2 regions of the Citricoccus sp. NPDC079358 genome follow, and region 1 is predicted to be linked to the other one. Evidence: riboswitches for the same ligand, from Rfam matches in the RefSeq annotation. Region 1 holds a riboswitch; the other holds the start of a gene.

Region 1 (15,207 bases):
GGTATGCCGAAGTGGCAGATCGGACCACCGACGCCGCCGGCCACCGCAGCGGCCTGCACCGTACCGACCTGCGCGCCCTGACCATCCTCATGCAACGTCAGGCGGCTGGCCTGAACACCAGCCCCACCGACCTCGGGCGGATGCTGAGCCTCACCTCGGCCTCCACCACGGCCCTCGTGGACCGCCTGGTCGCCAACGGCCACGCCCAGCGCACCCCGTCCACCACGGACCGGCGCCGGGTCAGCATCTCCCACACGGACACCGCCGCCGTGGACGGCCGGAAGATCTTCATGCCGATGGCCCGCACCATAGCGGACCGCCTGTCCGGGTTCACACCGGAGCAGATGCAGACCGCCATCGAGGTCCTGGCGGCGGCCACTGAGGCCCTTGACTCCTTCGAGGCCCCGGCGGGCCCACCGCCCACCCACGTCCAGTCATGACACCCACCGCTCGTTCCGAAACCCGCACGGAGACCGCGGGAGGGCGACTTCGACCTCCCCTTCTGCTGGCGATCGACGGCCGCTCCGGCGCCGGCAAGACCTCCCTCGCCGTGGAGACGGCCGCGTTGTTGCGGCCCCACCTGGAGGTCGCCGTCTTCCACCTGGACTCCATCTATCCCGGTTGGGACGGCCTCGTCGCCTCGCTGGACACCTACGCCCACGACGTCGTCGCCCCGCTCGCCCAGGGCCGCACCGCCCGGTGGACCTGGTGGGACTGGACCGCTGATGCGCCGGGACGCGCGGATGCCACCCCGCCGGCCGACGTCGTCATCCTCGAGGGCGTGGGGGCCGGGAACCGGAACGCCCGTCCGCACCTGGATGCCGTGGCCTGGGTGGCCATGGATGACGGCGAGCGCAAGCGGCGGGCCCTGAGGCGTGACGGCGAGACCTTCGCCGCACACTGGGACCGTTGGGCCGCGCAGGAGGACACCTACCTCGCCGGTGACGAGGTGGCGGAGGCAGCCTGGCTGACCCTCGACGGCCACGGACCCACGCCGCGGGCCGCAGCCGACCTGGTGGAGGGCCTGCGCTCCCTGCCCGGCTGGGAAGCCGCGCTCGCCCTCGTGCCGGCGCCCGGCCCGTCCCAGTGGGAACGCCGCACCCTGTCCACGGCCGCCGAGCCGAGGGCGCTGTTCGCCGCCATGGGCGGACCGGAGGCCGCGACCGCCCTGCTGCTGGAGAGCTCGGACCGGGACGTCACCCCCTCACCAGAGCGCAGCCGGTACTCACTCATCGGCCTGGCCACCGACTCCTCGACCGTCGCGACCCACACGGACGGCGTCACCACCGTCTCCTCCGGCCTCCTCACCCTGCGGCACCCCGGGGCGTTCTTCCCGTGGCTGGCCACCGTCTGGCCCGCTGGCCCCGGCCCTGCGGACGGCCCGTTCCAACCCGGCTGGATGGGCTGGATCGGCTACGGCATCAAACGCGAGGCCGGGTCCCCGGACGGCGCCGCAACGCTGACTGCGGCCGCCGACGAGGCGGCGCCGACCGTACCCGAGGCACTGCTGTTCCGCCCGGAGCGGGGCGCCAGCGTGGATCATGTGGCCGGCACCACGACCCTCTTCTGGTCCGCCGACGACCGGAGCGGGCCGGAGTGGGCGGACCGGGTGCTGGACGGACTGGCGGATGGGCTGTCGGCTGAGAGTTCGGAGGGGCGGCCCGTCGCATCGCCCGCCGCTCCCCCGGTCTTCACCGTGCGGGATTCCCGTGAGGAGTACCTGGCCAAGATCCGGGCGGCCCAGGCCGAGATCCACGAGGGGAACACCTACGAGGTCTGCCTGACCACGGCCCTGGAGTCCACGGTGGACTCCTTCGACGGCTGGTCCACCTACCAGCGGCTCGCCGAGGCGAACCGGGCCCCGTTCACCCTGTACTTGCGCGCCCAGGTGACCAGGGCCGGCGTCGGGCGCGGGGCCGGGACGGGCAGCGAACCTCAGACCGGGAGCGAGCCGGTGCAGATCCTCTCCACCAGCCCCGAGCGATTCCTCTCCGTCTCCTCGAGGGCGGCGGGAGGCTGGCTGGTGACGGAGCCGATCAAGGGAACGCGCCCGCGCGGGGCCACGCCGGACGAGGACCGCGCGCTGGCCGAGGAGCTGGCGTCCTCCCCCAAGGACCGGGCCGAGAACATCATGATCACGGACCTGGCCCGCAACGACCTCTCGCGATTCGCCCGGCCGGGGACACTGGCGACCACACGGGTGTGCGCGATCGAGTCGTACCCGACGGTGCACCAGATGGTCTCCACGGTGACCGCCCAGCTGCAGCCCGGTGTGCCGCGGGCCGACGCGCTCGCCGCGGCCTTCCCGCCCGGGTCGATGACCGGCGCCCCGAAGATCTCCACCATGGACATCCTCGAGGACCTTGAAGCGGGGCCCCGCGGGGTGTACTCGGGGGTCGCCGGCTACCTCTCCGCCGACGGTGCGGCCGACTTGAACGTGCTGATCCGCACGCTGGTCGCGGTGCCGGTGGGGACCGCGGAACCGGTGGGGACTCCGGAACCGGCATGGCCGGCGTCGGATCCGGGGGAATCCGGGCGCACGCACCTCTCGCTCGGCGTGGGCGGGGCCATCACCGCGGACTCGGTGCCGGAGGAGGAGTGGGACGAGGTGCGGACCAAGGCCCACGGGGTGCTGAGGGTGCTCGGCTCGGCCTTCCCGGACGCCTGACACCAGCCCCTCCGCAGCACCGGGCTCCGCACGAGACTGTCGTGCGGCACCGCTCCATCAGCTTTGCGGGCAGAAATGAGTACTCATCTCTGCCCGCAAAGTGGTCACTGCAGGGCGGAGGTCAGGCGGAAGACGTTGTCCACCCAGCGCTGAGCACGCGGCCGTCCCTGCCATTCCGCCAGGGTCAGCTCCTCGGAGACGGCCCGGTAGTCCTCGACCACCGGTTGCAGCGCCTCCACCGTCTCGGAACCCACGGTCAGCACCGAGACCTCCATGTTCAGGGAGAACGAGCGCATGTCCATGTTGGAGGAGCCGAAGACCGCCACGTCGTTGTCCACGGTGAACAGCTTGGCGTGCAGCACGTTGGGATCCGGGTAGCGGAAAATCCGGATGCCGGCCTTCAACAGGGCGTCGTAGTAGGACTGCTGGGCGTGGTGGACCATGAACTGGTCCGCCTTGCGGCACACGAACAGCTCTACGGCCACCCCGCGCTGGGCGGCGGTGGTCAGGGCGTAGAGCATCGAGTCATCCGGCACCAGATAGGGCGAGACCACCACGAGGCGTTCCCGCGCGGAGTAGAACAGGTGGTTGAACAGGCGCAGGTTGTTCTCGTGGGAGAACCCCGGACCGGAGGGGACGACTTGGGCGATGCTGCCCTCGTCGACCTGGTACTCCGAGGGGTCCGGCTCCCGGAACTTGCCCTCCAGCTCGTCACCGGTCTCCGCATACCAGTCGGTGACGAACACCACGTCCAGCGAGGCCACCACGGGGCCGGTGATGCGGCTCATCAGGTCCACCCACTCCCGGCCCATCGCGTGGGCGGAGGCCCGCTTGTAGCCGGGCTCCACGAGGTTCTGCGAGCCGGTGTAGCCCACCAGCCCGTCCACGACGAGGATCTTGCGGTGGTTGCGCAGGTCCGGGCGTTGGTACTTGCCCCGCCAGGGCAGCACGGGCATCGCCAGGTGGTATTCGAGCCCCGCCGCATCCAGCCGGCGCCGCAGCTGCCGATATCCTTTGACCCGCATCGAGGCAACGTGGTCGAAGAGAATCCGCACCGTCACACCCCGGGCGTGGGCCCGCTCCAGGGCCTCGAGCACCACGGAGGAGTACCCCTGCCGGTCCTTCGGGTCGTCCGCGAGGATGTAGAAGATCAGGTGGACGTAGTCCTGGGCCCGGTCGATCTCCGCCGCCATCCGCCGCATGGACTCCCGGTAGTCCGTGATGAACTCGAACTCGTTGCCGTCCAGCATCGGGAAGCTCGTCAGATTCCGGGTCAACCGCGCCGCCGCCACCACGTACCGCGGCGCCATGCCGGCGTCGTTGGGCAGCTGCAGGTGGGCGGTGGCCTGGCCGAGCGCATCATTGACCGCCTTCTGGCGGGAGCGGCGCTGGCCCCCGAGCCGGAAGGAGCCCAGCAGCAGGAACAGGATGAGGCCGGGCAGCGGCAGGAAGAAGATGATGAGCAGCCATGCCATCGCCACTGCGGGGCGGCGACCGCCCGGGACGATGCCGAGCAGCAGGACGCGGATGCCGACGTCGATGATCCAGAAGAGCACGGTCAACCAGTCGGGGAAGATGCCGAACTCGGCGGTGGGCCAGAGCATCACCCCAGCTTACGGTGAGTCAGGTCTCCCGGACGGGACCACGAGGTCCAACAGCTGGTCAATCCACTCGGTGGTCAGGGATCGGGAGAACATCAGGCGCAACAGCAGGCTCGCGGCCACCGTCTCGGCGAGGAACGACGGCGGCGCGGCCAGTCCCCCGGGATGGTTCCGGTCGTGCTCCTGGAACCGGGCGTCCAGCCCGGCCATGATCGGCTGCACCAGGGCCGAGTGCATGGCGGCGGAGGTCTCCCCGGCGGAGGCCAGGGCGGACATGATCGTCTGGATGAGGCGGGAGACCTCCGGCGCCTCGATCTCGGACTTGAGCGCCGTGAGCCAGGCACCCAGGTCGCCGCGCAGGTCACCGGTGTCCTCGGGCACCCCGAGGGGCATCTCCAGGAAACCCTCGGCCAAGGCCTCGACCACCACGCCGGCCTTGGAGCCCCACCAGCGATAGATGGTCTGCTTGCCGACCCCCGCTGCGGCGGCGATCCCCTCCACCGTGAGTTCCTGGAACCCGCAGCCGACCATCAGGTCCGCCGCCGCCTCCAGCACGGCCACGCGCGACTTCTCGCTGCGCGGCCGCCCCCGGTGCTCCGCCGGCTTCTCCGCCTCGACGCTCAACGACGCCCTCCTGCTCCTGTGGTCTGCCCGCTAGCTGAGGGCCTGCCCTCCGTGGCTCATCTCACACCGATCATTTCGAAACGTGACGTTGCGTCTACTATAGTCGGTGCCGGACGTGTTGGGTCACGGCAGGCCGCCGCATGACCCGTCCGCCGACTCTCCTGGCCGCCTTTTTCTCTCCTCAAGGAGTGACGCCTCATGGCTGAACTGCTCTACCGACTCGGCTTCGGGTCCTCCCAGCGTCCCTGGACCGTGATCAGCAGCTGGCTGGTGGTGCTGGCGCTGGCCGTGGGCGGCTTCCTCGCCTTCGGCGGAACCCTGACCTCCTCCATCACCATCCCGGGCACCCCCACCAGCCAGGTCACCGACCGGCTGACCGAGGAGTTCCCGGAGGCGGCCAACGGCGCCGGCTCCGTGGTGTTCCGCACCGCGGACGGCTCCGAGTTCACCGCCGAGCAGGAACAGCAGATCACCGACCTGATGGCCGAGGTCGGGGACGTCGAGGGGGTCGACTCCACCCTGGACCCCTTCACCACGGAGCAGCAGAAGGCGGACGGGCAGCAGGACCTGGAGGACGGCCGCGCCGAACTCGAGGACGGCCGCCAGCAACTGGAGGACGGCCAGGCCCAGCTGGATGACGCCGTGGCCCAACTGGACGCGGCGCAGACCGAGCTGGACTCCGGTCAGGAACAGCTCGACGCCGGCCAGGCCCAGTTGGACGAGGCACGCACCCAGGCCGAGGCGGCCGGCGCCCCGGCCGCGACGATGGCCCAGCTCCAGCAACAGCAGGCCGCCCTGGACGCCCAGCAGGAACAACTGGACGCCGCCCGCGCCCAGCTCGACGAGGGCCGGGGCGAGATCGAGACGAACCAGGCCACCCTGGACGAGTCCGCCCAGGAGCTGGCGAACGGCGAGACCGAACTGGCCCAGGGCGAGCAGATGCTCACCCTCACCCAGGACTACCGGACCGTGTCCGAGGACGGCACGGCCGCCGTCGGGACCGTGTCCTTCACCCTCCCGGGGATGGAGGTGGACCAGGCCGTCAAGGACGAGGTCGTCTCCGCCCTGACCGAGGCGGACATCGCCGGCGTCGAGGTGCTGCCCGCCAACGACCTCTCCCAGGCCATCCCCCAGATCGTCGGGCCGGCCGAGGTCGTCGGCCTGGTCATCGCCGGCATCGTGCTGTTCATCATGCTCGGCACCCTCGTGGCCGCAGGCCTGCCGATCCTGACCGCCCTGATCGGTGTGGCCATCGGCGCCGCCGGCACGCTGGCGTTCTCCGGGATGGTCGACATGCTGTCCGTGACGCCGGTGCTGGGGCTGATGCTCGGCCTGGCCGTGGGCATCGACTACGCCCTGTTCATCATCAACCGCCACCGGCGCCAGCTCAAGGACGGTGTCCCGCTGCACGAGTCCATCGGCCTGGCCACGGGCACCTCCGGCAACGCCGTGGTGTTCGCGGGCCTGACCGTCGTCATCGCCCTCGTCGCGCTCAATGTCACGGGCATTCCGTTCCTGGGCCTGATGGGCACCGTGGGCGCCGTCTGCGTGGCCCTGGCCGTGTTGATCGCCATCACCATGATCCCGGCCCTCCTGGGCCTGGCGAAGTTCCGGGTGCTCTCCACGAAGGAGCGGGCCGCCGCCGACGCGGCGACGGCCGCGGCCACCAGTTCCGGCAAGCACGCCGCGGCTGCGGAGCACTCCGCCCCCACTGGCCGGGCACCCCGGCCGATGTCCACGGTGCGCGCGGTCCTCACCGCCGTCGGATCCGTCCTGCTGCTGGCCGTCATCGCCATCCCGTTCTTCTCCATGCGCCTCGGCCTGCCGGACGGCGCCTCGGAGCCGCCGGAGTCGGCCAGTTACCAGGCCTACGAGACCCTGGGCACCAAGTTCGGCGAAGGCCGCAACGGCCCCCTCGTGGTCACCGCTGACCTGCCGGAGGGTCTGACGGACTCCGAGATCGTGGACGAGCAGCTGGCCGTCGCGCAGCAGCTCCAGGGCATCGAGCACGTGACCTCCGTGGTCCCGGCCGCCGTGTCCGAGGACAACGGCATGGCGATGTTCCAGGTCATCCCGGAGGGCGGCCCGAACGCCGTCTCCACCGAGGAACTGGTGCACACGCTGCGCGCCACGGAGCCGGAGTCAGAGTCCACCCACCTGGCCGTGGCCGGCACCACCAGCGGATTCGTGGACGTGGCGGAGAAGCTCGCCGACGCGCTGCCGCTGTACCTGGGCGTCGTCGTCGGGCTGTCCCTGATCATCATGATCGTGGTGTTCCGCTCGCTGTTGGTGCCGCTGATCGCCACCGGCGGGTTCATCCTCTCCGCCTTCGCCGCGATGGGTGGCGTGGTGGCCATCTACCAGTGGGGCTGGCTGGCCTCGGTCTTCCAGGTCCACAACCCGGCCCCGATCCTGGCCTTCCTGCCGACGATCATGGTGGGCGTGCTGTTCGGCCTGGCGATGGACTATCAGCTGTTCATCTCCACCGGCATGCGTGAGGCCTACGCCCACGGCTCATCGGCCCGCGTGGCGGTGCAGCAGGGGCTGAAGGCGGGCCGTTCCGTGGTCATCGCCGCGGCCATCATCATGATCAGCGTGTTCGGCGGCTTCGTGTTCTCCGAGTCCGCCATGATCCGGCCGATCGGCTTCGGCCTGGCGTTCGGCGTGCTCGTGGACGCCTTCGTGGTCCGGCTGCTGCTGATCCCGGCCCTGATGCACCTGTTCGGCGACGCCGCCTGGTGGCTGCCGAAGTGGCTGGACCGGATCCTGCCGAACGTGGACGTCGAGGGTGCCTCGCTGGAGCGCAGCCACGGCTACTCGGATCCGGAGCTGGCCGGCGCTGAGGGAGCTGATGATGGCGGGGCAGGCGGGCCCGGCGGATCCGGCGACGGCGGAGACGGCCGGGGCCGCGACGATGACCCGGCACTGACCCGGGCCTGACACCGCATCACCACCGCAGTAGGGCGGGGCGCATCACGGATGTGCCCCGCCCTGCTGCGTAGGCTGTGGGCTATGACAGAGTCGCCCCAGCCAGCTGCACCGTTCGTCCCGGGTCCCGGGGAATCCGTGGTCGTCTATCTCGAGCCCGACGCCGGCCCGGCCGGCGTCGGCGTGAAGCTCCGCGTGGACGATCCCCGCCGACCGGCCATCCTGGTCACCGACCAGGGCTTGACTCGAGGGGACGGCGTGTTCGAGACCATGACCGCGGTGGCGGCTGAGGGCGCCGGCCCAGGCTCAGGCTCACCATTGCGGGTCCGCAAGGAGGACTCCCACCTGGCACGGCTGGCCACCTCGGCCCAGGCCCTGGAGATTCCCCTTCCGCCGGCCGCCGATTGGCAGCGGGCCGCCGCGGCGGGGCTGGAGGCGTTCGCCGCCGGCAACCCCGGCGTCGACGCCGTGGTGAAGCTGGTGGCCACCCGGGGTCCGGAAGGGGCACCCGGCGGAGGGCACTACGTCAGGGCTGAGGCCGGCGTCGAGCGCCTGACCGGGACGTATTGGGTGCTCGTCTCCCCCGTGTCCCCAGGGCTGGTCGCAGCCCGTGAGCGCGGACTGAAGGTGCTGCTGCTGGACCGCGGTGTGGACTCCGGGGTGGCGGAGCGCGCGCCGTGGCTGCTGATGGGCACCAAGTCGCTGAGCTATGCCGTGAACATGGCCGCTCTGCGTTACGCCGCGTCCCAGGGGGCGGACGACGTCATCTTCACGTCGTCAGACGGCCAGGTACTGGAGGGGCCCACCTCGACCGTGCTGATGGCCCGGCGGATCCCGCAGCAGGACGGCAGCACCGGGATCGAGCTGGTCACGCCCCTGCGCAGCTCCGGGATCCTGCCCGGCACCTCCCAGGGCACCATCTTCGCCGCCGCCCAGGCCGCCGGCTGGCAGCTGGGCTACGGGCCGCTGGAGCCTTCGGACCTGGTGGATGCCGATGGGGTCTGGCTGGTGTCCTCCGTGCGCCTGGTCGCCCCCGTGACCCACCTGGACGGCGAAGAAATCCCGCAGGACGCCGAGCTCACCGAGCTGCTGAACGGCTTCCTGGCCGAGGACCGGGAACCCGGCGAGCACGGACCGTGACCCCTACGCCCACACGAGGTTGAAGGCCCCGGTGGCCACGGACAGGCCCACGGCAAGCGCGGACAGCCCGAGGCCTCCCAGAACCACCCAGGCGTCCACCGCGCCGAACCGCGACTCCCGCGCCCAGGTACGGTCGCCGGTTCCGAAGCCCCGGGCCTCCATCGTGATGGCGAGCTTGGTGGCCCGGCGGATGGCCTGCACCATGAGCCCGAAGACCTGACCGAGCCAAGAGCCCAGTCGGCGCAGCGGATTGCCTCCCGTCCCGACGCCACGGGCGCGCCGGGCCTGGCCGAGGGTCCGCCATTCCTCCGTCAGCACGCCCAGCAACCGGAAGGCCGCCAGCGAGCCGAGCACGAAGCGGGCGGGCAGTCGCAGCCGTTGGGACAGGGCGTCGGCCAGGTCGGTGGGGTCCGTGGTGATGAAGACCATCACGCCCGGCAGCGCCACCGCGAGGATGCGCAACCCGGTGGCCAGCCCGGCCAGGACCGAGCCCTCGGAGATGCTCACCGGCCCCGCCTCGAACAACAGGGCCCCGGAGTCCTCCCCGACCAGCGCGGTCCCCCATGCGGACACCAGCGCGGCCGCCACCAGCACCCAGGCCCGGCGGAAGAATTCTCCGACCCGGATCCCGGACAACGGCAAGAGGGCCACGGCGGCCACCAGCACGATCCCGGAGGACACCCAGTCCATCGTCGCCACCAGCACCGCCGTCACCGGCAGCAGCGCCGCGAGCTTGGCCAGGGGGTTGGCACGCTCGAAGACCGAGCCGGCCTCCGGGCGGGACGGAGCAGTCCGTGCGGCACTCGCAGACCGGGCGGAGGTGGTTCCGGCGCGCGGCGAGATCGGCAGGGTCATGATCGCGCCCCTGACTCCCCTGAGTTCACCGGATTCACCGGATTCACCGGCACCGCGGCCACCGCGGCCAGCTCGATCGTCCGGGCATCGAGCGCCGCCGCGAAGTCGGCGTCGTGGGTCACGGCCAGCACCGAGCGGCCCTCGGCCACCAGTCCGCGCAGCAAGCCCGTGAGCACGGCCCACGTGTTGGCGTCCTGGCCGAAGGTCGGCTCGTCGAGGAACACCATCTCGGGCCCGGCCGCCAACACCGTGGCCACGGACAGCCGCCGCTTCTCCCCGCCGGAGAGCGTGAACGGGTTGACCTCGGCCAGCGATTCCAGGTTCAGCGCCGTCAGCAGACCGTCCGCCCGCTGGGCGGCCTCCTCATCGGTGAACAGCCGTTGCCCGCTCTCGGGGTCGCGGGCATGGCGGGGCCCGAACAGCAACTCGTCCCGCACGGTGGTGGCGACGAACTGGTGCTCGGGCTCCTGGAAGACGGTGCCGATCCGGCTGACCAGGTCAGCGGCCTTCCACCGGTACGGGTCGTCCGGCAGGTGGCCGGCCCGCTCCCCCTTGAGCGCGGCGCCCGCCGTCAGCGTGCCCGCGTGGGAGGGGATCAGGCCGGCCAGGGTCAGCAGCAGCGTGGACTTCCCGCTGCCGTTGGCCCCGGTCACGACGACGGCCTCGCCGGCCCCCAGCTCCAGGTCCAGGTCCGCCTGGACCGGCGTCGGGGTCGGGCCGAAGCGCCGGCGCCATCCAGGTGTCACGGGTTCCCGGGAGACGGCCAGGCCACGGGCGGTCAACAGTGTCCCGGAGGGGGCCGCCGTCGGGCTGTGTGCGGACGTGGAGGTGGGGGTCATCGGTGCCGGAACGCGGCCGGGCACCCAGACGCCCGCCGCGGCCAGCTCGTCCCGGACGCGGCCCGGGGCCAGGAGTTCGCCCGGGGAGCCGTCGTGGCTGATCCCGCCGCCGGGCTCCAGGACGAGCATGCGGTCTACATGGTCGGCCCAGATCGCCAACCGGTGCTCGACGACGAGCAGCGTCGCCCCGCTCCGCTCGACCACGGCGAGCACGGCGTCGCGGACCTCCAGCACCCCGGTCGGATCCAGGTTGGCGGTCGGCTCGTCCAAGAGGATCAACGGCGGGCGCATCGCCAGGATCCCGGCCAGGGCGAGGCGCTGTTTCTGCCCGCCGGAGAGTCGCGAGGTGTCCCGGGTCAAGCAGATGCCCTGGTCTTCGCCCAGTCCCACGGCGTCCAGGGCGTCCCGGACGCGGCCCCAGATCTGCTCCCTGGGCACCTGCAGGTTCTCGGCGCCGAACGCGGCATCATCGCCGACGCGGGACAGGATCACCTGCGTCTCGGGGTCCTGCTGCACCAGCCCGGCGTGGCCGCGCAGCTGGCGGGACACGGCGCCGTCCACCTGCAGGGACCCGGTCTCCTCGGACTCGTCCGCGGGGTCCAGCACCCCGGCGAGGGCGTAGAGCAGGGTGGATTTGCCGGCGCCGGAGGGCCCGGCCAGCAGGACCTTCTGCCCGGCCGGCACCTCCAGGTCCAGCCCCGCGACGGCGGGAACCGGCCGGCCGGCGTGGCGCCAGCCCCAGCCCGCCGCGGTGATGCGTGCTCCCGGCACCGCTCAGGCCACCGGCTCCTGGTGGGCACGGCGGGAGGCCAGGGCGGACAGGGCGCCCGTGGCCGCGAGCCCGCGCGTGGCCAGCCAGGACAGCAGGCCGGCGATCACCACCCCGGACACGCCCACCAGTCCCACGTAGATCAGCTTCCAGTCCAGCGTGTACTCGGGGAACCAGTTGAAGATGAACGCGTCATTGATGCCGCCGAAGAGGCCGGTGAGCAGGCCGGCGAGCAGGGCTACCGGCAGCGTGAAGCGGCGGTAGAGGAAGGCCAGCAGGATCAGTTCGGCGCCGAGGCCCTGGATCACGCCGGAGGCCAGCACGGTCAGGCCGAACTGGGAGCCGAGCAACGCGGAGACGGTCGCTGCGACCAGTTCGGTGAACAGCGCGGCACCGGGCCTGCGGATGATGAGCCCGCCGAGCACGGCCGGGAAGAGCCACATCCCGGCCACCAGGGCGGAGGACGGCGGGAAGGCCGCGAAGGCGGGGCTCAGTCCGGCATAGGCCAGGTTCCACGCCCAGAAGATGACGCCGGAGGCCACCGCGATGACGGCGGCCACGACGATGTCCACCACCCGCCAGGAGCGCCGGTTCGGGGCGCTGCGGGACGCCTGCCCGGCGCCGGTAGTTCCGGTTCCGGTTCCGGTGCCTGCGGACGGCGCGTGGCCGGCGTCGGGCCCGGGGGTGGAGCCGGAGTGGTGCGGGGTGTTGCCGGTCTTCATAGAGACCATGTGGTGTTCCTCCTCAAGGATGCAAGGAGGGGGACGGAACGGTACGCCACGGACACCCGCACGCGGATGCTGCCGGACGGTTCCTGACGTTCCATCAGAGAACTCGACTTCCTTCGCCGGTGCTAGCCGGAGCAGGTTCGAGGGTCTGCGCTGAGCGCACTCTCAGCACCCGAAGGTGCTCCCCTGTCGTTCACAGTGTCCGTCCATCATAGTCCACCCGGGGCGCGTCTGGGCCGGTGAACCGTTAGGCTGACTCTGAACGCGCAATGACCACCGTCAACGTCCTGGAGGAACCCGTGAACACCCTCGTGGAAAAGCTCATCGCCACCGGAATCACCATCGGCGGTGGCATCATCGGCACCAAGGTCGTGGAGTTCGCCTGGAGGAAGATCACCGGCCATGACGCTCCGAAGGACCTGGACGACACCGAGGCCAACATGTGGAGCGCCATCACCTTCGCCACCATCTCCGCGGGCATCTCCGCCATCATCCGCGTCTCATCCAAGCGCGGCGCGAACTCCGCCGTGAAGGCCATCCAGTCCCGCTCGAAGAGCAAGGCCGGAACCGCCGAGGTCTGAGGTCCGACGCCGGCCGGACTCGGACCGGTTCAGCTCACCGGCGGCGACGGTCGCGCCAAGCGAGAGATGCCCGGACTCAGCCGGCCCAGCGGGGCGGGTTCAGTCGCGGCCCTGCTGGTCGGTCGGGTCGTCCTTCGGGACGGTCCGCTGGTCGTGGGCCGTGGCGGCTGGCTTGCCCGCGTCGTCCTGACGGGCGACCACGTCCGCGAGTTCGTCCACGTAGTGGAATTCCGGCTTGAGGTGCTTGGTGCGGTAGCCCGCCCGGCCCACGAGGTGGGCGGAGACCGGCGCGGTGAGCATCTGCAGCACCCACGCCAGCACCAGTATCGGCACCCACACCCACGCCCGCCAGGCGAAGGCCAGGGCCATCAGCATCAGCAGCAGCCCGAGCACCTGGGGCTTCGTGCCGGCGTGCATGCGGGAGAGCTGGTCCGGGAACCGGAACAGGCCGATCCCGGCCACGGTGGACATCAGGGCACCGAGGACCAACAGCACGGCGGCGATGCCGTCGGAGATCTGGATCCAGTCCAGGTCAGGCACGTTCACTGGGCTCCTTCCTGGCCTCGGCCACGAACCGGGACAGCGTCACCGATCCCACGAATCCGATCACGGAGGCCACCACCACGAACACGATGTTGTCCGTGTGGTGGTTCACGGCCATCTCCACGCACAGCGCGGACGAGATGACGATCAGCAGCACATCCGTGGCGATGGCCCGATCCAGGATCGAGGGCCCGCGGACGATCCGGTAGATCGCCGCCAGGGCGCCCACGCCCAACAGCACCAGGCAGATGATCCCCGCCCCTTCCAGCATCGTCATCCGAGCCTCCTCCCCGCCGTGGCGTCGGCGCGACGCGCCTCGTCCTCCCGCACCAGGGCCAGGTCCGCCTTGGTGCCGATCGCCCGGACGATCGCGGCCTCGGTGCTCAGGGCCTGGGCCCGGAAGGCCTCGACCGCCTCCGCGTTGTCCACGTTCAGGCAGTGCAGGTACAGGGTGGAGCTGGGCCGGTCCACGTCGATGACGAGGGAGCCGGGCACCAGGGCCAGCGCATGGCCGGTGAGCGTGACGATCAAGTCATCGTGGCTGCGCAGCGGGACCGCCACCACGGAGTTGACGATCTTGGGCCCCTGCGTGATCGCGTCCCAGGCCACCGAGATGGAGGCAGTCACCACGTGCCACAGGAACCGTAACGTGAAGACCAGGGCATACCAGAGATTGAATCGGTCCGAGAAGTTCACCCGCGGCAGCCGGTAGAAGCTCAACGTCAGCATCGAGAACACGACGCCGGCCAGCAGCACCCCCGGCGAGAAGTCCTGCCAGAGGGCGCCCCACGTGAGGGTCAGCCCCAGGAGGATCGGCCATTGGCTCCAGAAGGAGCGGCCGCCGTCCTGGTCGTCCGAACCGGTGCTCATGGCTGCCCCCCTTCCGTGCTGTCGCCGACATCATGCCCCTCGGAATCCCCGGGGATGGAATCCAGCACGCCTGGCCCACCGTTGTCCTGGTCCGGGACATGGATGCCCCGTTCCTCCAGTCCACCCAGGTCCCGCTCCGCCTGGGCGGCGGCCTCCGGGCCGAGGACCGCCTCGATATAGGGCGTGCGCAGGAGCATGTCCGTGGCGGCCCGGTCGGAGAACGCGTAGAGCGGTCCGGCGAACACGGTGAAGGCCAGGCCGAAGGCCACGAGCGCGATCGTCGGATAGACCATGCCGCGGGCCGGTCCCTTGGCGATCTTGGTCGGGGTCTTGGTCTGGGTCAGGACCTTGGTACCGGCGTGCGTTGGGGTTGTGGTCTGGGTCTCGACCGCGACAGCCCTGGCGCTCCGGCCGGCGCGCCGGGCCTCGGTCTCCTCCAGTGCCAGGACGAGTTTGGCCGGCGGGTGCTCCACGTCCTCCACCCGGCGCCAGAACGAGCGGGTCCACACGCGGACCATCACCAGCAGGGTCAACAGGGAGGTCACCACGGAGGCGGCCACGAGCGCCCACGCCATGCCGTGATCCGCGCCCACGCCGGCCTGGATCAGTCCGACCTTGGCGAGGAAGCCGGAGAACGGCGGGATGCCGCCCAGGTTCATGGCCGGGATGAAGAACAGGATCGCGATCAGCGGTGAGATCTTCGCCATCCCGCCGAGACGGTCGATGTTGGCGGATCCGGCCCGCTGCTCGATCAGGCCGGTGACGAGGAACAGGCCGGTCTGCACGGTGATGTGGTGCACCACGTAGAACACCGTGGCCCCCAGCCCGAGCACGCTGGCCATGGCCACACCGAAGATCATGAAGCCGATGTGGGAGACGAGCGTGAAGGACAGGACACGCTTGATGTCGTTCTGGGCGAGGGCGCCGAGGATGCCGACGATCATCGTCAGCAGCGCCACCCAGAGCAGCAGTGAGTTCACCCGGTCTCCCGGGAACAGCAGCGTCTCGGTGCGGATGATCGCGTAGACGCCGACCTTGGTGAGCAGGCCCGCGAATACGGC
Region 2 (15,207 bases), on a different contig from region 1:
GAAGTTGCCGCCAGCGCGGTCCTCGAGGGGCTGCCGCGGCGAGACCACCCCGAACATGAACGCCTGGTAGAGCTGGTCCTGCTGGGCGGCCCAGTCGCTCGCCGAGGGCTTCTCGTCCTCCGCCTGCGTCCACGTCGGGATCTGCGCCAGGCTCGCGGCGAGCGCGATGCGGGCGCGGCCCTCCGGCGTCGCCTGCGCCGCATCCAGCACCTCACGGAAGGCTGCCTGGCGTTCGGCCTCATCACTGATGTTGACCAGCTGGAGGCGCTCGTCCCCGGGAGCCAGCAGGGTCCGCAGGGCGAAGGTGCCATCCAGGCTGCCGTTGAGCATGGGGATAGCCCCGGCCACGGAACCGCACAGAGGCAAGGCCGCATCGATGACATCCGCATGCTGCTCCAGGGCGGCCACCGAGGTCAGCCCGCCCATGGACGAGCCCCAGGCGATGACGTCCTCGGGCTCCCCCAGCCGGTCACGGACGGCGTCCATCACCAGCGGCTGGTTCTCCAGCAGCCCCTCCACGGCCCATCCGCCCTCGGCCGCGGAAGTCCCCGCGAGCGCATATCCACGGTCCGCGAGCCAGTCAACGAGTCCCTCACTGGGTCCGGCCGATGGGTTGGATCCGCCGCCCCCGTAGCCGGGGTTCCAGATCAGCACGGTGCCGTTCCATCGCTCCGGGGTCATCAGCACGTAGTGCCCGCCGTTCGGCAGGTCTCCGCGGACGGTTTCGGAGGCGCCCGGTCCACTGGCCGTGGACGACGTCGGCCCGGAACCCACCGCTCCCACCGGCCCGGCCAGCGCGGGTGCGGGACCCAGCAGTGACGCGGTGAGCGCGGTGGCCAGGGTGGCGCCGGCGAGAACGCGTCCGCGCGGCTTCCCCGGCGTCTGATCCGTGCGAGTCAGGAAGGTGCGGGCGTGGGGCCGGCGACGGCTGTGGTCGTCATTTCGGTCAGATGAGTTCTGGGGAGGGGCAGTGGACATGTTTCGGGCTCGCCTTCGGTGCAGGAGATACGAGGAATGAGGACCACGAGACGCGCATGGGGTGCCAGAGGTACACAGACTGCATATTTTGTGCCGCTTCAATGACTAACTGCGGCTGGTGACCGCCATCGTCGTCGAGGACATGCGTGGGATGGCTCATACCGTGGCACGCCTCTGCGCGGCTGTCAACGCCTACTCCTCCGAGATTTCCATTGACATCTACAACTGATTCTGGTGTGATACCAAACACGTTCACCCTGCACCTCCTGCCACTCGCATCAATTGGCCACACTTATTCAACCGACCAGACATTTACCTGACCTCCATTGAACGCACGCCTGGCCCACAGCAGAACCACGCCGGAACCACCCCTGACCCCCATCTGGACTTTCCCGAGGAGAGACCATGCGCACCCATCTCAAGACCCTGGGCCTCCTGGCCGCAGCCGCGATCGCCCTGACAGCCTGCGGCGAGAGCCCCAACGCCCGCCCGGCAGACACCACGAGTGATGCCCCCGCCGAACTCGTCTTCGCCGTGGTCCCCACGGACAACAGCGAGGAACTGCTGGCCTCCTTCGAACCGGTGGTCGCGGCCATCGAGGAGGAGACAGGCCTGCCGGTGGAGATCCAGGCCGTCAGCAACAACGCCGGCGTCATCGAGGCCCAGGTCTCTGAGCGCGTGGACATCGCGGTCTACGGAGCGTTCTCCTACTACCTGGCCTCGGACGTGGCGGAGGTCGAGCCGGTGGCGAAGGACCAGCTCTCCCCCGAGCCCGGTTCCGGCTCGGTCAGTTCCCTCGGCGTCACCGCACCCGGCAGCGGCATCAGCTCACTGGAAGACCTCAAAGGCAAGGACGTGTGCTTCACGGACCCGGCCTCCACCACCGGGTACCTGGCCGCTGCGGCCGCCCTGATGGAAGCGGACATCAACCCGGAGGAGGACCTGAACCCCGTCTTTGCCGGCTCCCATGACGTCGCGGTCACCCAGATGATCGCCGGTGACTGCGATGCGGCGTTCGTGGCCGAGACCTTCGTGACGGAGCTCCTGCCGGCCCGCGGAATCATCCAGGACGGGGACACGGAGACGTTCTTCACCTCCGATCCCATCCCGGGTACGCCCATGGTGGTGGGCTCCTGGCTCTCCCAGGACATCAAGGACGGCGTGGCCCGCGCCATGGAGAAGTACGACGCCGTCTCCGCCGTGGAGGCCGGCTTCTGCGAGGAGGGCGCCCAGCGTGAAGCCCCGGCCCCGTGGGGCGAGGACGTGGCCGGCAGCCCCGCCTGCGAGTGGGGCGGCACGGGCGCCTTCGCCTTCGAGCCGGCTACGGACGCCGACTACGATCCGATCCGCGAGATCTGCGAGACCACCCAGGCGGAGGTCTGCCGTGATGACGCTTGAGAAGCCCGCGGCCGAGACCGCGCAACACTCCCCCAGCATCACCCTGGACGGGGTCGTCAAGCGGTTCGGGGATAACACGGTGCTGCACGGGGTGGACCTGCAGATCCACCCCGGCGAGTTCATCGCCCTCGTGGGCCCCTCCGGTGCCGGCAAGTCGACCCTGTTGCGCCTGCTGAACGGCAGCCACTCACCGACCGAGGGCCACGTCCAGGTCCTCGGCCGGGAGCCGGCCCGCTGCAGCCGGCGCGAGCTTCGGCGCCTGCGCACCGAGATCGGCTTCGTGTTCCAGCAGTTCGGCCTGGTCGGCCGGCTGACTGCGCTGGAGAACGTGCTGATGGGTGCCCTGGGCTCCCTGAGCATGCCCCGTTACGGGATCACGACCTACCCGAAGCGGTTGCGCGAACGCGCCGTGGAGAACCTGGAGCGGGTCGGCCTGGTGGACCAGCGCTTCCAGCGGTGTGACACCCTCTCCGGCGGCCAGCAGCAGCGCGTGGCCATCGCCCGCATGCTGATGCAGGACGCCCGGCTAGTGCTCGCGGACGAGCCCGTGGCCTCCCTGGACCCGGCGGCCAGCATCTCCGTGCTGGAGACCCTGAAGAAGCTCAGCGCCGAGGACGGCTTCACCGTGGTGTGCTCCCTGCACCAGGTGGACCTCGCCCTGGAGGTCTCGGACCGAATCGTGGCGGTGCGGGACGGGCAGTTCATCCTGGACAAGCCCACGCACACCACGGACGAGCCGGAGATTCGCGCCATCTACCAAGCCCACCGGGGTGCCTGACATGCCCACCACGCTCATGCCGCCGGGCACCCGGGGCCGGACTCCGGAGCCCGCGCTGGCCCGGCCGCCCCGGGCTCCCGCCGCCACCTGGGTGATCCCGCTGATCCTGGGGGCCGTCACGGTCTTCGGACTGTGGTGGATCGACGTCCGCCCCGCGGCCATCGCCGCCGGCTTCGAGGACATCACCCGGCTGCTGGGCCGGATGTTCCCCGCGACCACAGGCCCCGTGCCGGAACTGGCCGCACTCGTCCTCGAGACCCTGCAGATCGCGATCGCCGGCACCGGCATCGCGGCCCTGGTCTCCATCCCGCTGGCGGCCGGCGCGGCGAACACCTTCACCGGGCCGCGCTGGGTCCAGTGGCTCTGCCGCACGCTGATCGTGGTCAGCCGCGCCGTGCCCTCCCTCGTCTTCGCCATCATCTTCGTGCGCATCTTCGGGCTCGGCCCGGCAGCCGGAGCCCTGGCCATCGCGTTCCACTCCGTGGGCATGATCGGCAAGATGATGACGGATGTCTTCGAGGAGATCTCTGCCGCACCCCGGGAGGCCGTGAACGCCACCGGGGCGAACCGCTTCCAGGTCTTCGTCGCCACCACCTTCACCCAGGCCTTGCCGCAGATGACCTCGTTCGTCCTCTACCGCCTGGACATCAACATCCGCGCGTCCTCCATACTCGGCCTCGTGGGCGCCGGCGGCATCGGCGTGGCCCTGCAGCGCTCCATCGGCAGCCTGGACTACCCGCGCGCCGCCGGGATCATCGCCGTCATCATCGTCCTGCTGCTCGTCCTCGAGCTCATCTCGAACCTGGTGCAGCGCGTCGTGTCCGAGCATGCCGGGGACACCAAACACTCGATGACGTTCCCACCGGGCAAGGAGCTCTCCTCCCCCGGCTGGAACGCACCCCGGGTGGGCCGCAGCGCCGGGCTGCTGGCCGGCGTCGTGCTCTTCATCCTGTCCCTGTCCGCGCTGAGCATCTCCCCGGACCGGCTGGCCCGGGGCTGGGAGAACGCCGTGGCCATGCTCACCGGGTTCGTGCCGCCGGTGTTCACCGCGGAGATCGCCCTGGGCCTCTTCGAGAGCCTCGTGATGGCTTTGACGGCCACCACCTTCGGCGTGCTGATCGGACTGGTCATCGCGGTGTTCTCCACGGATCACCTCGTGAAGGTGCCGTTGCTCGGCTGGGCGCTGCGTGGTGTCATCGTGGTGGTCCGCGGCGTGCCGGACATCGTCTACGCGATCGTGTTCGTGGCCGCCCTGGGGTTGGGACCGTTCGCCGGATTCCTGGCGCTAGCCATCTCCTGCACGGCGCTGGCCTCCAAGTTCTTCACGGATGCGCTGCAGAACATCGACCCGAGCCCCATCCGCGCCCTCGAGGCCGTGGGCGCCGGCCGGCTCCAGGCCTTCGTGTCCGGCGCCTGGCCCCAGTTCGTCCCCTCCTGCATCGGCAACAGCCTGTTCACCGCGGACCTGGCGCTGCGCGAATCGGCGGTCCTCGGGATCGTCGGCGCCGGCGGCATCGGTTTCCTGCTCCACGAATCCGTCACCTCGATCGACTACCAGTCCACCGCCGGGATCCTCATCGGCCTCATCGTCGTGGTGGTCGCGGTCGAGCAAATGGCGCGCTGGGCGCGCAGGAAGGTCATCTGAGATGACAACCCCACACCCCCCGAGCACGACGACGGCCGGCACCGGCCGCTGCCCGTTCACCGGAAACTCAGCTCCCGAGGATTCTGGCGAGGCGCGCCAATCCGAGTGGTCCCCCGACCGGAACGAGACGTTCGGCTCCGCCCACGCCGACTATGCGGCCCTGCGCGAGCAGAACCCGTTCCCCTGGAGCGCGGACTACGGCGGGTTCTGGGCGGCCACCACCTATGAGGACATCCTGGCCATCACCCAGGACGACGAACTGTTCAGCACGGCCAAGCAGAACGTGGTGCCGCACGTCCCCCGGGCGTCCCGACGGCCGCCGCTGCACTTCGATCCGCCGGAGCACACCGACTACCGCACCGCCATCGATCCGGTGTTCCGCCGCTCGGTGGTTACCGAGCATGCCGGCGCCTTCCGGGACAGCGCCCGCCGGCTGGTGGACGGGATGCTGACGGAGTCCTCCCCGGACGGAGTCCGGCATCTGGCGGCCCCCTTCGCCATGGACTGCTTCGCCTCCCTGCTCGGACTGGCCCGGGACCAGACCCGGGAGATCCGCGAGATCGGCGTGCGCTACGGCTTTGCCATCCAGGACATGGACAACTCGGTGATCGAGGAGTGCAGCAAGCGGCTCTATGAGATCGCCCGCGAGATCTACGACCGGCGGCTGGCGGAGGACCCGGACCCGTCCCGGGACCTGGTGGCCGGCCTTCACCGCGCCGCCCTGGACCCGGACACGGCCATCACGGAGACCAGTGCCGTCGCCACCATCCGGCAGCTGATCGTGGCCGGGATGGGAGCACCCCAGGCCGTGCTGGGCAGCTGCATCGCCCACCTGGCCACGGACCTCGATCTCCAGGCGCACTTGAGGGCCCATCCGGAGGACCTGCCCTCGGCGATCGAGGAGATGCTCCGCCTGCATGCGCCGTACCGGGTGTTCGCGCGGACCGCCAAGCGGGACACCGTGATCCACGGTCGGGCGGTGGCCCAGGACGAGCCCATCGCCCTGATCTTCCCCTCCGCCAACCGGGACGAGACCCGCTTCGAGGACCCGGACACCTTCGTCCTGCGGCGCAAGCAGAACTCGCACCTGGCCTTCGGGCGCGGTTCCCACAAGTGCCCGGCCGCTACGATGGGACGACTCGAGTTGCTCATCGCCCTCGAGGAGCTACTCGCCCGGACGGAGACCTTCTCATTGGCAGGGGACATCGTGATGATGAACTGGCTCGAATACGGCCCCCGCTCCGTTCCGCTGACCCTGCGCCCCGCTGACGGGATGCCGTGAGCCCCACGGATCCGAGCCGCGGGAACCTCCCCCGCTACCAATCCGGTGTGGCACCGCAGCGCATGCTCACAGTGCTGCTCGGCGACTACTGGTTCGGCCGCAGCGAACCCCTGCCCTCCAGCGCCCTGGTGGAGCTGCTCGGTGCCCTCGAGATCACGCCCTCCAGCGCCCGGGCCGCCATCCAACGGCTGGCCCAGCGGGGGTTCCTCGTGGCCCACAAGGATGGCCGGCGCACCTCTTACTCCGTCCACGCCGGCAGCCGGAAGACCCAGGCCCAGCGCGTCGAGCGGATCTTCCAGGCGCACCGCGAGCGCCCCTGGGACGGGACGTGGACCATCATCACCTACCGGGTGCCGGAGACCGCGGCCCCCCTGCGCCGGGCCGTGCGGGACACCCTGCGCCAGCTGCGGTTCGGTCACCTCAATGACGGGGTCTGGATCAAGCCGGGCAGCCACGCCGAGGAGGCGTTCGCCCACCTGAAGCAGGGCGACGAACCCGTGCTGACACTCGTGTCCCTGTTCGAGGGGGCCCGGCTGCCGGACTTCGTCTCTCCCCTGGAGCTGAGGCGTGCCTTCGATGCGGACGCCCTGGACGAGGAGTACCTGTCCTTCGCCCTGCGGTGGGAGGCCCGGGCCCGGGACCTCGGAGACCAGTGGCCTACCGGCGTGGAGGCCCTGCGCCTGCGCACGGAGGTCCTCTCCGAATGGCGGCCGCTCGCCCACCAGGACCCCCGGCTTCCCAACGCCCTGCTGCCCGATGAGCCGCCGCTGCGCCGCGCCGCCACGGCGACCGCCCTGTTCTATGACGGCCTGGGGCCCTCCGCGGAGAACGCCGTCCGGAAGATCATCGAACGGCACCAGCCCGAGCTGGCGCCCCTGGTGCTCCACCACACCTTCGCGGCCTCGGACCGGCTGCTCACACCGGATGGTTCACCCTCATTGACCTCCACACCACCACGGGAGCTTTTCTCCTAGCTCGTCGATGCGGTCCGGCGGGGCCGGCTCAACTCCTTCCAACGCCTCCGAGCCGCGGCACGGCCTCGTCGTCGTGGAAGTCCCGGTCCCGCGCGCGGCCGCGGGCCTCGAGCACGCGGAGGGTGGCGGTCGGCAACAAGGTGACGCCGGAGAGGCTCGTCCGCGAGGGCGGAACCATGCGGCGGTGGTCCGGATCGCGTTCGAGCGCGGCCCGGCCGGCCGAGGTGTCGGTACCGTCAGCCGCCAACAGGCTGGGCAGGGTGGAGGCGAAGCGCAGCCGTCCGGCCCCGGTGCTCAGGTACAGCAGCCGGGCTCCCTGCCGGTCCCGGGCCAGCAGCACCTTCTCACGGGGTGCGTCCACGAGGGCCAGGGCGAAGATCCCCTGCAGGTGGTCCACGAAGTGCTCACCCCACCGGTGGTAGGCCGCGAGCACGACCTCAGCGTCCGAACCCGACCGGAACGGGAAGCACTCGTCCAGGTCGTCACGCAGGTCCGGTCCATTGTCCAGCCGACCGTCGAACATCAGGCACCAGCCCAGCCGCTCATCGAGCATGGACTGGGCCGTGGCCCCGGCCTGCTCGCCGGTCTCGGTCGGGCGATGGCCCACCGCCACCCAACCCCAGTCACAGATGCCCGGATCCGCTGGTCCGCCCGCGTCCCTCGCGGCGTCCATGGCCTGGATCATCCTGTCCACACTGGCGGTATCGGCCCACGCCCCGCGGACGGAGACTTCGCCGGCGATGCCCATCGTCACATCCCCCGCAGGCTGGACGACACCATGAGCACGGGCAGTGCGCGTGCCCATGGGAACCGGGCGGGCTCGATGAGACCAGCCGTCCCATGGCAAGAAGCACTAAAGGTGGTGGTCAGTGGAACAGCGTTGGGCACGAAGGCCTCCTCGAGAGTCGTTCGAAGAGTTCGCGGCCGCTGCTTGACCGTTAACACGAATGGGTGATGTTTAGTGTACCAAGGATGTGACCTGGAGCACGTCACATGTGACAGAGGCGCGTGAGCCAGGGCTACGAGGCGGTGCGGTCCAGCTTGGCCAGATCCGCGGCCTCGGTGCGCGTGGTGTGCAACTCGTCGATGCCCGCCAGCGTCTTGTCCTTGGTCTCCTTGGCCGTCAGCGCTGCCACCACGGAGATCAGGCAGGCACCGCTGACCACGAGGGAGACGGCGAGCCAGTTGGTGCCCTGGGCACCGGCCACGGCCGAGGCGAGGACCGGGGTGAGGCCACCGGAGACGGCGAAGCCGATCTGGGTGCCCATGGCCAGGCCGGTGACGCGGACCCGGGTGGGGAACATCTCGGCGTAGAACGAGGGCCAGATGCCGTTCGAGAGCGAGTAGAGACAGCCCGAGAGGATGGCGCCGTAGACGAAGATCAGAGTCCAGTCCCCCGCCGCGACGGCCCCCAGATAGGGGTACATCATCACCGCGGGTCCCACCACGCCGGCGATGAAGACCGGCTTCCGGCCGATCTTGTCTGCCAGCAGTGCGCCCAGCGGGATGGCCGCCAGGGCCACGGCATTGGCCACCACGGCGACCAGCAGCATGGTCGACCGGTCCAGGCCCACCACCGAGGTGGCGAAGGAGAGCGACCAGACCAGGAACACCACGTTGACGGTGTTGATCATGGCCGCGCAGGCGATCCGGAGCACGGCCGTCTTGTGGTACTTGACCATCAGCCTCAGCGGGGTGGCCGGCTTCTCCTCCGGCAGTTGCGCCTTGGCCTTCTCGAAGGCCGGCGGTTCCTCCAGCCGGCGCCGGATCAGCCAGGCGACGACCACCACCACGGCAGAGAGCCAGAACGGGACGCGCCAGCCCCAGGAGAACAACTATTCCTCGGTGAGCAGGGAGGTGAAGGGAATGAACACGGCCGTGGCCAGCAGGGTGCCGAACTGCGTGCCTTGCAGCGTCCAGCTGGTGGTGAAGGCACGATGGTTCTCCTCGGCGTGCTCCAGGGACACCGAGATGGCGCCGGCCTGCTCCCCCGAGGCGGACAGCCCTTGGATGACCCGGCACAGCACCAGCAGGGCCGGTGCCAGGAGCCCGACCTGTTCGTAGGTCGGCAGGCAGCCGACGGCAAAGGTGGCCCCGCCCATCATGAACAGGGTCAGCATGAGCACGAACTTCCGGCCCATCCGGTCCCCGAGCGGCCCCATCACCAGGGCCCCCAGCGGGCGGACCACATAGGCCACGCCCACGGTGCCCAACGACAGCAGGATCGCGATACCCGGAGACGTGCTCTCGGCGAAGAACAGGTGGTTGAGCACCAGCGCCGCGGCGGTGCCATAGACGGCGAAATCATAGTACTCGAGGGCGGAGCCGATCCACGCGGCCAGCGCCGCCTTCTTCGGGGTCTTGCCGTGGGTGGGGGCCGGTGCACCGGCCGTTCCGGCCGCCCCGGATGATGCGGACTGCTCGGACATGACGGGCTCCCTCCGACGGTGGTCCCCCATCGTAGGGCCGGACCCGGCCGGGTGTACCGCGCAGCCGTGCGGCAGGTTCCGGCGCCAGCTCAGCCGGGGGCCTTCAGACCCGCACCTCAACCGCCATGACGACGCCGGCCGGCCCGTTCGGCTGGCTCCGCCCACCGCTCCGCCGCCACCCGGAACACCACAGCCGCAATCAGCACCACGGCTGCCGCGACTCCCGCTGCCACCGCGGTGCCGGTCGATTCCAGCCCGCCGTCCAGGCGGCCCACGGTGATCCAGGAGAGCCCCCAGGCCAGGGCGAGGGCGGGTGCGATCTTCCCGCCGCTGCGCCAGGCGGTGGCCACCCCGATGATCGCAGCGACGGCCAGTACCACCGAGGACAGCAGCGTGACCGGCAGCCCGAAGCCGTCGAAGCCGGCGGCACCCAGCACGGCGGAAGTGTTCGCCACGGTGGCGATGGTGACCCAGCCCAGGTACAGGCCGAAGGTCCCGTCCGTGATCAGGGCATCAGCCCTGCCCTCCGACGCGGTACGGACGAGCAGCATCAGGATGCGGCCGAGCACGGCGAGCAACGCCACGATCACCACCAGGCTCAGGTTCAGCCAGCCGAACTGCACCACCCAGATCCACGCGGCGTTGAGCAGCATCGCGGCCACGGCCCACGGCCGCAGCAGCCGCTGCCGATCGGACCGGCGCTGGGCGGGCAGCAGCTGCCAGATCGAATAGGCGAGCAGTCCCAGGTAGATCACGGACCAGATGCGGAAGGCGCCGGAGGCCGGCGCCAGCGGCGTGGAGTCCTCATTCAGCCACCCACCGGCCGCCTCGGCGATCGGCGTGCCGCCGAGTACCCCGCTGCCGAGGAACGCCCCGGCGGTGGCGACGATCCCGCTGACGAGCACCAGCAACGGAATCGCAAGTCCGGTGGTCCGTGGGGCAGTGGCATCCATGGGTCTCTCCTCGGGTGGCAGGTCAGTCCTCGTGCATGTGATTCGAGCTAACCATTTCGATCATCGAGATAAAAGGCTGGATCGGCCGGGTGACATGGCTCGACGTCACGTATCGGTGCGCGTTCGTGCGGTCAGGCGGGTTAGGTCCGGTGAGAACGGTTGGCTGCGGGATGATGGGGGCATGCGACTGTGGAGTCTCCATCCCCGTTACCTGGACCGCCAAGGACTCACCGGTGGATGGCGCGAGGCACTGCTGGCCCAGGCCGTGCTGGCCGGTCGCACCAAGGGATACCGTTCGCATCCGCAGCTCGTGCGGTTCCGTTCGCACCCGGATCCCGCCGCCGCAGTCGGGGCCTTCCTCCTCGTCACAGCGGAGGAGGCCGCCGAACGCGGCTACAACTTCGACGTGACCCGGATCGACCGGCCCGGCCATCCGGCGTCGGGACTGGCGCACGACGCCGGCCGGGACCTCCCGGTGGACGGAACCTTCTCCGGCGTCCCCCGACTCCCGGTCGCCCAGATCCCGGTGACGGAAGGCCAGGTCGCCTACGAGTGGAAGCACCTCCTGGCCAAGATCGGCCAGCGGACCCCGGAACGGCTGGAAGGCCTGGTCGGCATCAGCGCGCCGCAGGTCCACCCGTTGTTCGAGGTCGTTCCGGGCCACATTGAGTCGTGGGAGCGGCTGGGCTAATCCCCATACTGTTCAATGAGGTTGTGGCGGCTTGCGGCTGTGTCCCAGTGAGTGCGTTGGTCCATGACGCGCCGGAGCCCGGCCCCGCAGGGATCGGACTCCCGTGCGGGTCCACGACTATGGCTTGAGGACGGCCTTGATACAGCCGTCTTGCTTCTTCTGGAACTTCTCGTACATCTCCGGGGCTTCGTCCAACGACGCGGTGTGCGTCTTGAGGTCCAGGACGCCGAGCGGATCCGAGGGGTCATCGACCAGCGGAAGGAGGTCGTCGATCCACCGTTTCACGTTGCACTGGCCCATGCGCAACTGGATCTGCTTGTCGAACATCGTGAGCATCGGCAGGGGGTCCTTCATGCCGCCGTATACGCCGCTGATCGAGATCGTCCCGCCGCGCCGGACGGCCTCGATGGCGGTGTAAAGGGCATCGAGCTTGTCCACCCCGGCCGTCTCCATCGCCTTGCGGCCCAGCGGGGACGGCAGCAGCCCTACGGCCTGGTGGGCTACCCCGGCCACGGGAGAGCCGTGGGCCTCCATCCCGACCGCGTCCACCATGGAGTCCGGGCCGCGGCCGTCGGTGAGGTCCTTCAGCTGCTCGGCCACCTCGCCGGAGGAGTCCAAGGTCTCGATGCCGTGGCGCTCGGCCATGGCCCGCCGCTCGGCGACCGGGTCCACCGCAAGTACCCGGTAGCCCAGGTGGCGGCCGATCCGGGCGGACATCTGGCCGATCGGGCCCAGGCCCAGCACGGCCAGAGAGCCGCCCTGCGGGGGCGCGGCGTACTGCACGGCCTGCCAGGCGGTGGGTACCACGTCGGAGAGGTACAGGTAGCGCTCGTCCTCACCGGTGTTCGGGACCTTGATGGGCCCGTAGTCCGCGTGCGGGACGCGCAGGTACTCGGCCTGCCCACCGGGCACCGAGCCGTAGAGGCGGGAATAGCCCAGGAAGACTGCACCGCTGTTGTACTCCCGGACCTGGGTCGTCTCGCACTGCGACTGCAAGCCTTGCTTGCACATGAAGCAGTGGCCGCAGGAGACGTTGAAGGGAATCACCACGCGGTCCCCGGCCTTGATCTGGGTGACGGCGGAGCCGACCTCCTCCACGATCCCCATGGGCTCGTGGCCGATGATGTCGCCCTTGTCCATGAACGGGGTGAGCACCTCGTACAAGTGAAGGTCCGACCCGCAGATGGCGGTCGAGGTGATCCGCACGATCGCGTCCGTGGGTTGCTGGATGCGGGGATCCGGAACCTCCTCGACGCTCACCGAACGCTTCCCCTGCCATGTCAAAGCCTTCATACGTCCTCCTTCTCAGGGCCGCCGCCCCACCGGGAACGGCAGCCTGCTGATCTATTCGGTCGAACCGACCCTACTACTGGGACTGCCCGATAAACGGTGTGTGGGTCCGGCAGTTTTCGTCAGTTCGTGGTTCTCTCGACCTGTCTGGCGCGGGTGATCGCGAACATGTTGCGCGCTGGCTTGGCCCCTGGTGTGATGTGCTCCTGATCTGACACCACGACCTACCGCTGAGAAGGGGTCGGCTATGCTCGGGGCCAGTGACACGGGGTGCTGGTGCCCACCTGGCGACCAGCTGAGATGAGACCCGTTGAACCTGATCCAGTTCGTACTGGCGAAGGGATGTCCGCCCGGTTGGCGTTGTCTCCGGGCCTGCGCTCCTTCGCCTCGGCCTTGAGGAGCGTCCGTGCAGATCGCAGAGCAGATTGTCCTGGTGACCGGAGGGGGTCGCGGCCTGGGCCGCAGCATCGTCGAGGCCTTCGCCGGTCAGGGGGCGCGGGTTCTCGTCAACTACCACACCAGCCGGCAGGCCGCTGAGGAGCTGGCCTCCCGGTTCGGTTCGGACCGGGCCGTGGCCCTGCCCGCCGATGTCACCGACCCGGGGCAAGTAGCCGCCTTGCTGGCTACGGGACGGGAGCACTTCGGGGCCCCGGTCACGACCGTGGTGAACAGTGCGTTGATGGGTTTCTCTTTCAACGGCGACGCCCGCCCGGGGGTGACGGAGATCGGTTGGGAGGACTTCGCCGCTCAGTTCGCCGGCAGCGTCCGGGGGGCGCTCAACACGATCCAGGCGGCCCTTCCGTACCTGCGGGAGAAGGGCTTCGGGCGGATCATCAACGTCGGCACCAACCTGTTCCAGAACCCCGTGGTGCCCTACCACGACTACACAGCGGCGAAGGCGGCCCTGCTGTCGCTCACCCGCACGACGGCCAAGGACCTGGGACGGCACGGCATCACGGTGAACATGGTCTCCGGGGGACTGTTACGCACCACTGACGCCAGCGCGGCCACTCCCGAGGAGGTCTTCGAGGCGATCGCCGCCGGCACGCCCCTGGGTCGGGTCATCACCCCGGAGGAGTTCGCCGACACCGTCCTGTTCTTCGCCTGCCCCTGGGGCCGGTCGGTCACCGGGCAGAACCTGGTGGTCGACGGCGGACTGGTCATGGATTGAGTGGAGGACCGGCATGACGGCCATGGCCCGCGCCACGTCGCACGTGGGGCTGGTCAGCACCGTCTCGACCACGTTCTCCGAGCCGTTCCTCGCGGCCCGGATGCTGGCGTCACTGGATCACATCAGCGGCGGCCGGGTGGGCTGGAACGTGGTCACGTCCATGTTCGACGCCGAGGCCCGCAATCACGGAATGGAGGCGCTACCCGGCCACGGCCAGCGGTACGAGCGGGCCGCCGAGTTCATCGAGGTGGCGCTACGGCTGTGGGACTCCTGGGACGATGAGGCACTGGTCCAGGAACCAGATGGCATGTACGCAGACCCAGCCCTGGTCCGGCCGATCGACCACGCCGGGGAGCACTTCCGGGTGTCGGGCCCACTGACCGTGCCGCGATCATCCCAGGGCCGCCCGGTGCTGTTCCATGCCGGAGCCTCCGGGCCGGGGCGCGAACTGGCCGCCCGGTACGCCGAAGGCATCTATGCCGTCGCCTACGACCTGTCCGCCGCCCAGAGTGACTATGCGGACCTGAAGAAGCGCATCGGCTCAGCCGGACGGGACCCAGCATCGGTGGCGGTGATGCCCGGACTCGCGACCTATGTCGGCTCCACGGAGGCGGAGGCCGTGGCGAAGCAGTCCCGGGCGGACGCACTGCTGCCCGCGAAGCAGCCCCTGGCCCAGCTGGCACCTTCATCGGGCAGGACTGCACCGGTTGGCAACTGGACGCCCCGGTCCCCGAACTGCCCCGCTCGAGCGGTTCAGCGGTCCACAGGGCCGCTACGCGACGATCCTGCGGATCGTGGAGGTCGAGGCGCCCACGGTGCGGCAGCTGCTGGGCCGTCTCGCGGCCGGCGGAGGGCACTGCACCATGGTCGGCACCCCCGAGCACATCGCCGACCAGATCGAGGAGTGGTTCCGTTGCGGTGCCGCTGACGGGTTCAACCTCATGCCACCGTGGCTACCGAACGACCTGGACGACTTCGTCGACCACGTCGTCCAGGGCTCAGTCGCGGATCAGTCCGCGCAGTTGCCGGGCCGCGACGCCGGGATCGGGGGCCTTGGTGATGGCGCGGACGACGACGATGCGGCTCGCCCCGGCATTGAGGACCTCGGGCAGCCGGTCGACGTCGATGCCACCGATGGCGAACCACGGGGTGCCCGCCGCCGCCGATCCCGCCATGAGCCCGGAAACATCCCGGACAAAACCCCGGCCGGTGGCGGGACGGCCGGGCTTGGTGGGGGTCTCCCACAGCGGTCCGGTGCAGAAGTAATCGACCTCGGGATCCTCGACTGCCGCACGGGCCTGATCGAGATCATGGGGGGAACGTCCGATCAGCACCTCGGAGCCGAGTAGGGACCGTGCCTGGGCGGGGGAGAGATCGTGCTGGCCGATGTGGAAGATGTCGGCGCCGACGTGGGGCGGCCACGTCGGCCCGGTCGTTGACCGCGAACAGTTTCTCGTTTTCGCCCGCCACGTCGGCCAGCAGGTGCAGTGCGGAGATCTCCGCATCGGTGTCCAAGGTCTTGTCCCGCAACTGGATGATGTCGACCCCACCGGCGAACGCGGCCTGCAGGACATCCTCGAGGTCACCCTGTTGCTGGCGGGCGTCGGTGCATAGGTAG

The links. Region 1 has a riboswitch for thiamine pyrophosphate ahead of AB0333_RS10660 (ECF transporter S component). Riboswitches for the same ligand answer to the same signal wherever they lie in the genome.
Region 2: linked by a shared signal. The riboswitch ahead of AB0333_RS09675 (3-oxoacyl-ACP reductase) and the one ahead of AB0333_RS10660 (ECF transporter S component) in region 1 are both predicted to bind thiamine pyrophosphate.

Annotation. Positions count from the first base shown of each region.
Region 1 covers NZ_JBFBLI010000007.1:119,442-134,648, reverse strand. The annotation lists gene AB0333_RS10700 (MarR family transcriptional regulator) at 1-440, shown strand, start outside; gene AB0333_RS10695 (chorismate-binding protein) at 437-2,668, shown strand; gene cls (cardiolipin synthase) at 2,773-4,272, opposite strand; gene AB0333_RS10685 (TetR/AcrR family transcriptional regulator) at 4,282-4,893, opposite strand; gene AB0333_RS10680 (MMPL family transporter) at 5,092-7,833, shown strand; gene AB0333_RS10675 (aminotransferase class IV) at 7,906-8,961, shown strand; gene AB0333_RS10670 (energy-coupling factor transporter transmembrane component T) at 8,965-9,816, opposite strand; gene AB0333_RS10665 (ABC transporter ATP-binding protein) at 9,813-11,426, opposite strand; gene AB0333_RS10660 (ECF transporter S component) at 11,430-12,155, opposite strand; TPP riboswitch at 12,247-12,350, opposite strand; gene AB0333_RS10655 (DUF4235 domain-containing protein) at 12,422-12,733, shown strand; gene mnhG (monovalent cation/H(+) antiporter subunit G) at 12,833-13,273, opposite strand; gene AB0333_RS10645 (monovalent cation/H+ antiporter complex subunit F) at 13,266-13,553, opposite strand; gene AB0333_RS10640 (Na+/H+ antiporter subunit E) at 13,550-14,146, opposite strand; gene AB0333_RS10635 (Na+/H+ antiporter subunit D) at 14,143-15,207, opposite strand, start outside.
Region 2 covers NZ_JBFBLI010000006.1:166,494-181,700, reverse strand. The annotation lists gene AB0333_RS09730 (hypothetical protein) at 1-978, opposite strand, end outside; gene AB0333_RS09725 (phosphate/phosphite/phosphonate ABC transporter substrate-binding protein) at 1,384-2,376, shown strand; gene phnC (phosphonate ABC transporter ATP-binding protein) at 2,366-3,154, shown strand; gene phnE (phosphonate ABC transporter, permease protein PhnE) at 3,156-4,799, shown strand; gene AB0333_RS09710 (cytochrome P450) at 4,801-6,081, shown strand; gene AB0333_RS09705 (PaaX family transcriptional regulator C-terminal domain-containing protein) at 6,129-7,055, shown strand; gene AB0333_RS09700 (hypothetical protein) at 7,084-7,803, opposite strand; partial or broken gene AB0333_RS09695 (MFS transporter) at 8,075-9,484, opposite strand; gene AB0333_RS09690 (tryptophan-rich sensory protein) at 9,601-10,437, opposite strand; gene AB0333_RS09685 (pyrimidine dimer DNA glycosylase/endonuclease V) at 10,619-11,128, shown strand; gene AB0333_RS09680 (zinc-dependent alcohol dehydrogenase) at 11,246-12,421, opposite strand; TPP riboswitch at 12,675-12,778, shown strand; gene AB0333_RS09675 (3-oxoacyl-ACP reductase) at 12,825-13,589, shown strand; gene AB0333_RS09670 (NtaA/DmoA family FMN-dependent monooxygenase) at 13,603-14,517, shown strand; gene AB0333_RS09665 (thiamine phosphate synthase) at 14,588-14,977, opposite strand; gene AB0333_RS09660 (thiamine phosphate synthase) at 14,898-15,207, opposite strand, start outside.